4 regions of the Streptomyces sp. NPDC042346 genome follow, and region 4 is predicted to be linked to each of the others. Evidence: riboswitches for the same ligand, from Rfam matches in the RefSeq annotation. Region 4 holds a riboswitch; each other region holds the start of a gene.
The links. A riboswitch is a leader RNA that binds a small molecule or an ion and turns the genes downstream of it on or off. The one in region 4 is predicted to bind cobalamin.

Region 1: another riboswitch for cobalamin. It lies ahead of metE (5-methyltetrahydropteroyltriglutamate--homocysteine S-methyltransferase); the one in region 4 lies ahead of ACZ6K0_RS36880 (ABC transporter substrate-binding protein).
Region 2: another riboswitch for cobalamin. It lies ahead of ACZ6K0_RS06115 (ribonucleoside-diphosphate reductase subunit alpha); the one in region 4 lies ahead of ACZ6K0_RS36880 (ABC transporter substrate-binding protein).
Region 3: another riboswitch for cobalamin. It lies ahead of ACZ6K0_RS42795 (cobalamin biosynthesis protein); the one in region 4 lies ahead of ACZ6K0_RS36880 (ABC transporter substrate-binding protein).

Annotation. Positions count from the first base shown of each region.
Region 1 covers NZ_JBVJEH010000014.1:196,564-198,753, reverse strand. Annotated here, with positions in the region: gene metE (5-methyltetrahydropteroyltriglutamate--homocysteine S-methyltransferase) at 1-1,417, opposite strand, end outside; cobalamin riboswitch at 1,585-1,804, opposite strand; gene ACZ6K0_RS39600 (SdiA-regulated/phytase-like domain-containing protein) at 1,913-2,190, opposite strand, start outside.
Region 2 covers NZ_JBVJEH010000001.1:1,281,606-1,283,795, reverse strand. Annotated here, with positions in the region: gene mctP (monocarboxylate uptake permease MctP) at 1-301, shown strand, start outside; gene ACZ6K0_RS06120 (GNAT family N-acetyltransferase) at 384-884, shown strand; adenosylcobalamin-variant (AdoCbl-variant) riboswitch at 951-1,048, shown strand; gene ACZ6K0_RS06115 (ribonucleoside-diphosphate reductase subunit alpha) at 1,190-2,190, shown strand, end outside.
Region 3 covers NZ_JBVJEH010000018.1:58,700-60,889, forward strand. Annotated here, with positions in the region: gene ACZ6K0_RS42785 (inorganic phosphate transporter) at 1-468, shown strand, start outside; gene ACZ6K0_RS42790 (hypothetical protein) at 481-702, shown strand; cobalamin riboswitch at 827-972, shown strand; gene ACZ6K0_RS42795 (cobalamin biosynthesis protein) at 1,004-1,990, shown strand; gene ACZ6K0_RS42800 (cobyric acid synthase) at 1,987-2,190, shown strand, end outside.
Region 4 covers NZ_JBVJEH010000012.1:348,544-350,733, forward strand. Annotated here, with positions in the region: gene ACZ6K0_RS36880 (ABC transporter substrate-binding protein) at 1-916, opposite strand, end outside; cobalamin riboswitch at 984-1,190, opposite strand; gene ACZ6K0_RS36885 (cold-shock protein) at 1,226-1,432, opposite strand; gene ACZ6K0_RS36890 (APC family permease) at 1,589-2,190, opposite strand, start outside.

The DNA.
Region 1 (2,190 bases), on a different contig from region 4:
CGTACCCGGCGGTGTCGATCCGGCCGGCTCGCAGGTCGGCCCGGGCGGTCCGCAGCTCCGCGGTCTGCGGGAACGAGCCGATGGTCGTACTGGGGAGCAACGGAAGCCGGAGGGTGGCGTGTTGGGCGGCGGCCCGTTCGGCGTACGGCTGGGGGCGCCGGGTGTCGGAGGCGGTGACGGCGGCGGCGCGGGAACGGACGGCCGGGTCGCGGGTGATGGGGGAGCCGGCCCGCGAGGCGAGGTCGGCGCGGTTGGCGGCGAGCTCGGCGGTGATGGCCCCGGTGCCCTGTGACAGGCCCTTCGTCAGGGTCACGACCTCGGCGGTCTTCTGGCGGGCGAAGGCGAGCCAGCGCAGGATCTGCGGATCGATCTCGCGTTCGGCCGCCGCGTCGAGCGGGACGTGCAGCAGGGAGCAGGAGCCCGCCACGTCGACGCGGTCGGCGAGGCCGAGGAGGGTGCCGAGGGTGGTGAGCGACGCCGCGAGGTCGTTGACCCAGATGTTGCGGCCGTTGACCACACCGGCGACGAGCCGCTTGCCCGGCAGGCCGCCGGCGGCGGCGAGCGCGTCGAGGTTGGCGGCCGCCCGCTCCGTGAAGTCGAGCGCGAGCCCCTCGACCGGCGCCTTGGCCAACACCGGGAGGGCGTCGCCGAGTCGGTCGAAGTAGGAGGCGACCAGGAGCTTGGGCCGGTCCGTGAGCCCGCCGAGGTCGCGGTAGGCGCGGGTGGCGGCGTTCAGTTCCGCCGGGGTGCGGTCCTGGACGAGCGCGGGCTCGTCGAGCTGGATCCAGTCCGCGCCCGCCGCCCGCAGGTCGGCGAGGACCTCGGCGTACACCGGGAGCAGCCGGTCGAGGAGGGTGAGCGGATCGAAGTCGGCGGCCACGCCGGGCGCCGGCTTGGCGAGCAGCAGGTAGGTGACGGGGCCGACCAGGACGGGCCGGGCGGCGAGGCCCAGGGCGAGGGCCTCGCGGAGCGCGGTGACCTGCTGGGAGGAGTCGGTGGAGAAGACCGTGCCGGGCCCCAACTCCGGTACAAGATAGTGGTAGTTGGTGTCGAACCACTTGGTCATCTCCAGCGGTGCGACGTCCTGGGTGCCGCGCGCCATGGCGAAGTACCCGTCGAGCGGATCCGCGGCGACTGCCGCCCGGTGGCGCTCGGGGATCGCGCCCACCATGACGGTGGTGTCGAGGACGTGGTCGTAGTACGAGAAGTCGCCGGTGGGGACCTCGGTGATGCCGGCGGCGGCCAGCTGCCGCCAGGTGGTGGCGCGCAGGTCGGCGGCGGTGCTCCGGAGGGCGTCGGCGGTGACGCGGCCCTTCCAGTACCCCTCGACGGCCTTCTTCAGTTCCCGGTCGGGCCCTTGGCGGGGGTAGCCGTACAGGGTGGACTGCGCTGCCGCGGCTGCGGACTTGGTGGTCACGGAGATCTCCTTCGCGAGATGAATCCCTGAGATCCCGGAGACGGGACGCGGACGCGAAGGGGTGACGGAACGGACGGCGTGACCCGGCGCGGTGCGACGCGGTCGTCCTTCTCGCTCTGTACGCCGACCCGCCCACGAGGTCACCGGAATGTCCGCGCGCGGAATCGTCCGCGTGCGGGCAACGGGCAGGTCTTCGGACTCGCGGGCACGTCCTCACGGGGGAGGACTCCTAGTGGCCGTCGCTTCCCAGACCCGTCCCGGGTCCAGTGCTGATGACGGCGGTCGTTCCCGCTCACCGCTGCGGGGCAGTCCCGGATTCCCACCGGGTTCCCTCTTACGACGCATCCCGTCCGGCTGACGGGGCGAACCAGCTGCACCCGCAGCCTAGCCTGGTCGTCCGGTTGTTCGCACGCGACGGGACTCCGGAGCGCCACCGGGCCCCGGAGTCCGTCATGTCGGGTCGTACGTGCGTGTAGGTGTGCGTGCGTGTCGTGGTCAGGCGCCGCAGAAGGACTCGGTACGGACGAAGCCGCCGAGGTTCTCGTCGTCGGTGCCGAGCAGGGTGTCCGCGGACTCGGGCAGGCACTCCACCGCCTCGACCTTGTACTGGGGGTACGTCCCGAGCGCGGTCGGGGAGGCCGTGAGCGTGACCCGTACCCGGCCCGTCGCCGAGATCGTCACCCGGCCGGCGTCGCTCACCGCGGAGTCGAACGGGCCGTCGTCGCCGGCGTCCGCCGCCGACCCCACGACGAGCCGGCCGGCGGCGGTCACCG
Region 2 (2,190 bases), on a different contig from region 4:
CGTCGGCATGGTCTACGGCACGGTCGCCGCGTACGGCGTCGCCAGCCCGACGCAGAAGCACTTCGGCGGCTCCTCCGCCGAGATCCCGGGCATCGGCGAGATCGGCTACATCGGCCTCACCGCGTTCGTCCTCAACGTCGTCGTCACGGTCGTCCTGACCTTCGTCCTCAAGGCCCTGAAGGCCCCCGAGGGCGTCGACGAGACCTCCCCGTCGGACTACACGGTCGACGCGCCGGCCCGCGCGGCGAAGCCGAAGCCGGACCCGCAGGCGGACCCGAAGGTCGGCGCCGGAGCGCACTGACCTCGCGGTACGACACAGGGGCCCGGGATCTCCGCCAGGAAATCCCGGGCCCCTTCCCGTACCCCCGGGGCACACTGCCCCCATGGACTTCACGATCAGGGCGGTACGGCCCGAGGAACACGAGGAGCTCGGGGAACTCACCGGGCTGACATACCTGAACGACGGGCTGCTGCTGTACGGCGAGGACGACTTCTACCTGGACGTACTGAAGGACACGGCCCGGCGGGCCCGCGAGGCCGAGGTGCTCGTCGCCGCCGACGAGGACGACCGGATCATCGGCGGGGTGACCTTCGCCCCCGGCTCCACCCCGTGGGCGGACATCGCCGTCGCCGGCGAGGCCGAGTTCCGGATGCTCGCGGTCGCTCCGGAGGCTCGCGGCAGGGGCGTCGGAGAGGCCCTCGTCCGCGCCTGTGCGGACCGCGCACGGGCCCTGCCGGGGTGCGCGCGGCTCGTGCTCTCCACCGACGCGAAGATGGTCTCGGCGCACCGGATCTACGAGCGGATGGGCTTCGTCCGCACCCCTGAGCGGGACTGGGAACCGATTCCCGGCCACCAGCTGCGGACCTACGCCCTGGAGTTCTGACACACGGACGACACAACATGTGGGGGGTTCTGCGAGCGGCGCCCCCCACATGTATGCTCGTCCTCGCTGTCGACGCAGGGAAATCCGGCGCGAATCCGGAACTGTCCCGCAACGGTGTGCTTCGTGTTGATTCGTACGAAGTGAGTCCGAGGACCTGCCGACAGCACACCCGGTCCAGCCGTTCCGGGTGTCACTGACGTCCGGGCCTCGCGGAGTGGGCCGGTGGACGCGGCGCGTCCGTACGGATGCCCGCCTGCCCGCCTTCCCCCGCCGCGGCCCCGAGCCGAGCGAGGGAGAGCCCCCACGTGACCATCGCGCCCGCCGATCCGGCCACGGCGATCGAGAGCGACGGACCCGGCACCGTGCTGCTGCGGACCCTGACCGATCTCACCGCCGACCTCCCCGACACCGACCCCGGCAAGATCGCCGCCGCCGCGCTCCGCGGCCGCAGCGCCACGTCGGACGAGGCGGAACTGCGCGAGCTGGCCACCGAGGCGGCCGCCGGTCTGATCTCCGAGGACCCGGCCTACTCCCGGCTCGCCGCCCGGCTCCTGACGATCACCATCGCCGAAGAGGCCGCCGGCCAGGGCGCGGTCTGCTTCTCGGCCTCCGTGGCCGTCGGCCACCGCGAGGGCCTGATCGCCGACCGCACCGCCGACTTCGTCGCGCGGCACGCGGACCGCCTCGACGCGACCATCGACCAGACCGCCGACGACCGCTTCGGCTACTTCGGTCTGCGCACCCTCTTCTCGCGCTACCTGCTGCGCCACCCGATCACCCGCAAGGTGATCGAGACCCCGCAGCACTTCATGCTCCGCGTCGCCTGCGGCCTCGCCGAGGACGAGAGCGTCCGCGCGCTCGCCGAGGTCGGCGCGCTGTACGGCCTGATGAGCCGCCTGGACTACCTGCCGTCCTCCCCCACGCTCTTCAACTCCGGCACCCGCCACCCGCAGATGTCCTCCTGCTACCTCCTCGACTCCCCGCAGGACGAGCTGGACTCCATCTACGACCGCTACCACCAGGTCGCGCGCCTCTCGAAGCACGCCGGCGGCATCGGGCTCTCCTACTCCCGCATCCGCGCCCGCGGTTCCCTCATCCGCGGCACCAACGGGCACTCCAACGGCATCGTCCCGTTCCTGAAGACCCTCGACGCCTCCGTCGCCGCCGTGAACCAGGGCGGCCGCCGCAAGGGCGCCGCCGCCGTCTACCTGGAGACCTGGCACGCGGACATCGAGGAGTTCCTGGAGCTCCGCGACAACACGGGCGAGGACCAGCGCCGTACGCACAACCTGAACCTGGCGCACTG
Region 3 (2,190 bases), on a different contig from region 4:
TCCTCGCACCTCGGCTTCTCCCTCTCCACCACCCAGTCCTGTTCGGGTGCCGTGATGGGCGCGGGCCTCGGCCGCAAGGGCGGCGTCGTCCGCTGGTCGACCGCGACCCGGATGTTCGTCGCCTGGGGCCTGACCCTGCCCGCCGCCGCCCTCGTCGGCGCCGGTGCCGAGTTCCTCACCAAGCAGGGCCCCTGGGGCATCGCCGCCGTCGCGGTCCTGCTGGTCTCCGGCTCGGCCGTCATCTGGTCGCTGTCCCGCCGCAAGCCGGTCGACCACAACAACGTCACCGACGACGACCTCGACGGCGAGTCCGAGCCCGCGGGTGTGGTGACCACCGCCATCGCGGCCGTCACCCCGCCGCCGGCCGGTTCCGTCGCCGCCGTCGCGGACGAGGACCTCAAGACCACCATCCCCTCGCCGGTCCCCACGGACCCGGCCGCTCCCCCGGCCCCCGCCGCAGCGGTGTAAGGAACCAACGACATGAAGATCGACTGGGCAGCTCTCGGCGCCGTCTTCGGGGTCAGCCTCGTGGCGACCGTCGCCCTCGTGGGCCTCTTCACCCTCGGCATCATCGGCCTCTCCAAGCAGGAGCAGGCCGCCGCCCAGGGCGGCTCGGCCACGATGGCCCGCACCGGCGCCTACGCCTGCTTCGCCCTGTGCGTCGCGGCCGTGGCGTACGGCATCTATCTGATCGTCGCCTGACGGTCCTCCCTGTACGACGGCCGGGCGGTCCGCACCTTCGGGTGCGACCGCCCGGCCGTCGTGTGTGTGGTCCGTGTTTGTGGTGCTTCGCACAGTGACCTGTCGCAGGTCAAGGGTGAGTTGACGGGTGTTCGCGGGCCGTGGTGGACTGCCGAGGCCATTACGGCGGCAGCAGAGGAAGTCCGGTGCGAATCCGGCGCGGTCCCGCCACTGTGACCGGATCCGACGGGTCCGGAAGTCAGGAACTCTCGCCGCCGGTCACGTCGATCCAGGGCGCGGACCCTGAGTGAGGACCTGCGCCATGCCCGGCCGCACCAGAACCAGCCGCCTTTCCCCGGACGGATTCGCGTACGGCGCGGCCCTCGGGCTCGCCGTCGACCGGCTCGTCGGCGATCCCCGCCGCGGACACCCCGTCGCCGCCTTCGGCCGGGCCGCCGCCGCGGTCGAACAGCGCCTCCACCACGACCACCGCGGCTGGGGCGCCCTGCACACCGCCGTCTGCGCCGGCTCCACCGCAGCCCTCGGCGCACTCGCCGCCCGGGCCGTCCGGGACCGGCCGGCCGCCGCCGTGGCGCTCACCGCCGCCTCCGTCTGGGCCGTCGTCGGCGGGACGACCCTGGGCCGCGAGGCCCGTGCGATCGGCGGGGCGCTCGCCGTCGGGGACCTGGACGTCGCCCGGGAGCGACTGCCGCACCTGTGCGGGCGCGACCCGCAGTCCCTGGACGGTCCCGCGATGGCCCGCGCGGTCGTCGAGTCCGTCGCCGAGAACACCTCCGACGCCGTGGTCGGCGCCCTCTTCTGGGGCGCGGTCGCCGGCGTGCCGGGCCTCGTCGCCTTCCGGGCCGTCAACACCCTCGACGCAATGGTCGGCCACAAGTCCCCGCGCCACCGCCGCTTCGGCTGGGCCTCGGCCCGGCTCGACGACGTGGCCGGCTGGCCCGGAGCCCGGCTGACGGCCGTCGCCGCGACGCTCGCCGGAGGGAATCCGCGCGGGGCCGTACGGGCCTGGCGGGCGGACGCGGACCGGCACCCGAGCCCCAACGCGGGGCCCGTCGAGGCCTCGTTCGCGGGCGCCCTCGGCGTACGGCTCGGGGGGACCCTCTCGTACGGCGGGCGGGTCGAGCACCGGCCCGTGCTGAACGGGGAAGGGCGGCCCGTCGAGGTCGCCGACATCGACCGGGCGGTCCGGCTCTCGCGCCGGGTCACCGCCGTGACCCTGGCCGCCTGTGTCGGCGGCCGCATGATCATCGGTGCTGCCGTGAAGAACGCGAAGCGGAGGAACGCATGAGGGGTGGGGGCCTGCTGGTCGCCGGGACCACGTCCGACGCCGGCAAGAGCGTCGTGACGGCCGGCATCTGCCGCTGGCTGGTCCGCAAGGGCCTGAAGGTGGCGCCGTTCAAGGGACAGAACATGTCCCTCAACTCCTTCGTGACCCGCGAGGGCGCCGAGATCGGGCGGGCCCAGGCCATGCAGGCCCAGGCCGCCCGG
Region 4 (2,190 bases):
CCAGGAACGCGATCTTCTTCGCGGCGCTCTCGGCCGACTGCGACCGGCGGGTCAGATCGCCGATCACGAGCACGTCGGGGTCGCGGTCCGCGACGGTCTCCCAGTTGATCTGGGGCCACTCCTCGCGCGTGTCGTCGAAGACGTTCTTCACGCCGAGCGCGCGGGTGACGACGCCGGGCGCGCCGCAACAGCCCGCCATGTAGGGGGACTCGGCGTTGGCGAACCAGTAGAGGACGGAGACGTCCGTGAAGTCGCCCGCCGAAGCGGCCTTCGCCACCCGGCCCTTGAGCTCGGCGACGAGCTTCTCGCCGCGCTCCGGCACCCCGAACACCCGGGCCAGGTCCCGGATCTCGCCGTGGACGGTCTCCATGGTGAGCGTCCGGGTGCGGACGCCGTCGCCGTCGCCGCTGTTGTCCTTGCCGGCGCAGTCGGTCGGCGAGAGGTAGGTGGGGACGCCGAGCTTCGCGAACTGCTCGCGGGGGGCCACCCCGCCCTTGCCGAGGGTGTACCCGAACGAGGCGGCGGCGAAGTCGGGTTCGGTGTCGAGCACCTTCTCGAAGGAGGGGTAGCGGTCGGCGAGGCGCGGCACCTTCGCGTTCTGCTTCTCAAGTCCCTTGAGAACGGGGTCGGTCCAGGTCGCGGTGCCGACCATGCGGTCGGCCAGGCCGAGGGAGAGCAGGATCTCGGCGGCGCCCTGGTCGAGGGCGACGGCCCGCCGCGGCGGGCGGTCGATCCGTACGCGCTCACCGCAGTTGTCGAGGGTCACGGGGTAGCCGGCCGCGGGCTCCGCGCCCCGGCCCTTCCCCGACGTGGTCCCGGCGGGTCCGCCGCCGCATCCCGTCGCGGTCAGGAGCAGGGTGAGGGTGCCGGCGAGGAGCAGCGCGGCGGAGCGGACGGGGTGGTGTGCGAACGGCACGGAGCATTCCTCTGCGTCCACGGCTCATACGCGGAGCCTGTCGTACGGGTGCTCCCCGGTCGACGGCGTGACGCCGGGGCCGCCAGCAGGTCTTCGGACTCGGGGTCAGCCGGACGGAGCGCCTTCCCGGGCCTGTTCCGCCGCCCAGTGGCCGATGCTCCGCCCGTCGCCCTCACCGCTGCGCGTCAGCTCCGGATTCCCACCGGATTCCCTGACCCGTACGCTCGCCCGTTCGGGTGAGCACAAAGGTGCGACTGGCCTCGGCACAGTACCACCGGCGACCTGTCGCACCTCCGGTCGCGGGCCAGGTCAGAGGCGCAGTTCCTTCGCCTCGAAGCGGCCGTCGCCGAGGACGAGCACGAAGGTGACCTGCTGGCCCTCGGAGAGCGACTGGGCCTCTCCCTCGATGTCCGCCGCGCTGAAGTACACCTGTTCCTCGGAGCCCACGGGGACGACGAAGCCGTACCCGCCGAGACGGTTGAAGGAGTGGACGAACCCTTTGCTTCTGCCTTCCACGGCGGCCTCCCTGTCGTCACCGGCGACGTACCTCTCAGACGCGCCTCTCAGGGGAGATCTACCCCGTCCGCCCGTGCTTCGCCCGTCGCGGGACGCGTCCGCGCGGTACTCCGCGCCGTGCTCCGCGCGGTGCCCACTCGTGCTCCGCTCGGCGCTCTACACGGTGTAGCGGAGGCGGCAGACGACGGCATCGGTGTCCCGGCGGACGGCCCGGGCGACGAGGGCGCCGCGCCGGTTCTGGAGGGGCCGCTGCCACAGCCGTTCCGGTTCGGCCTCCGGGATCAGGACGGTGATCCGGGTGTCGGGCTCGGCCTTCCGGAGTCCGTGGACGTACGCGGTGATCGGGCGCCCGAGCGTGCGGCGCTCGGAGGGGAGCCGGACGAGGGGGACGCCCGGGTTCCACAGGGCCCAGTCGCGCTCCAGGGCCTCCGTGGCCTCCCGGTCCTCCGCGTCCGGGTGGCAGACGGTGACCGCCCGGACCTCGTCCCCGAGGGAGACCGCGGCGGTCAGGGCCTCGCTGGTGAGCCGGGTCAGGGACGAGACCGGGACCAGGACGAGGGAGCGCGCGCGGTGCGGCGGCTCGGGGACGCGGCCGACGCCGAGCCGCTCGCCGATCCTGCCGTAGGCACGGTGGACGGCCTCGAAGGCGAGGACGAGGGCCGGGAGGGCGATCACGATCAGCCAGGCCCCGTCGTGGAACTTGGTGGCGGTGACGACGATCGCGGAGACGCCGGTGAGGACGGCGCCGAGGCCGTTGA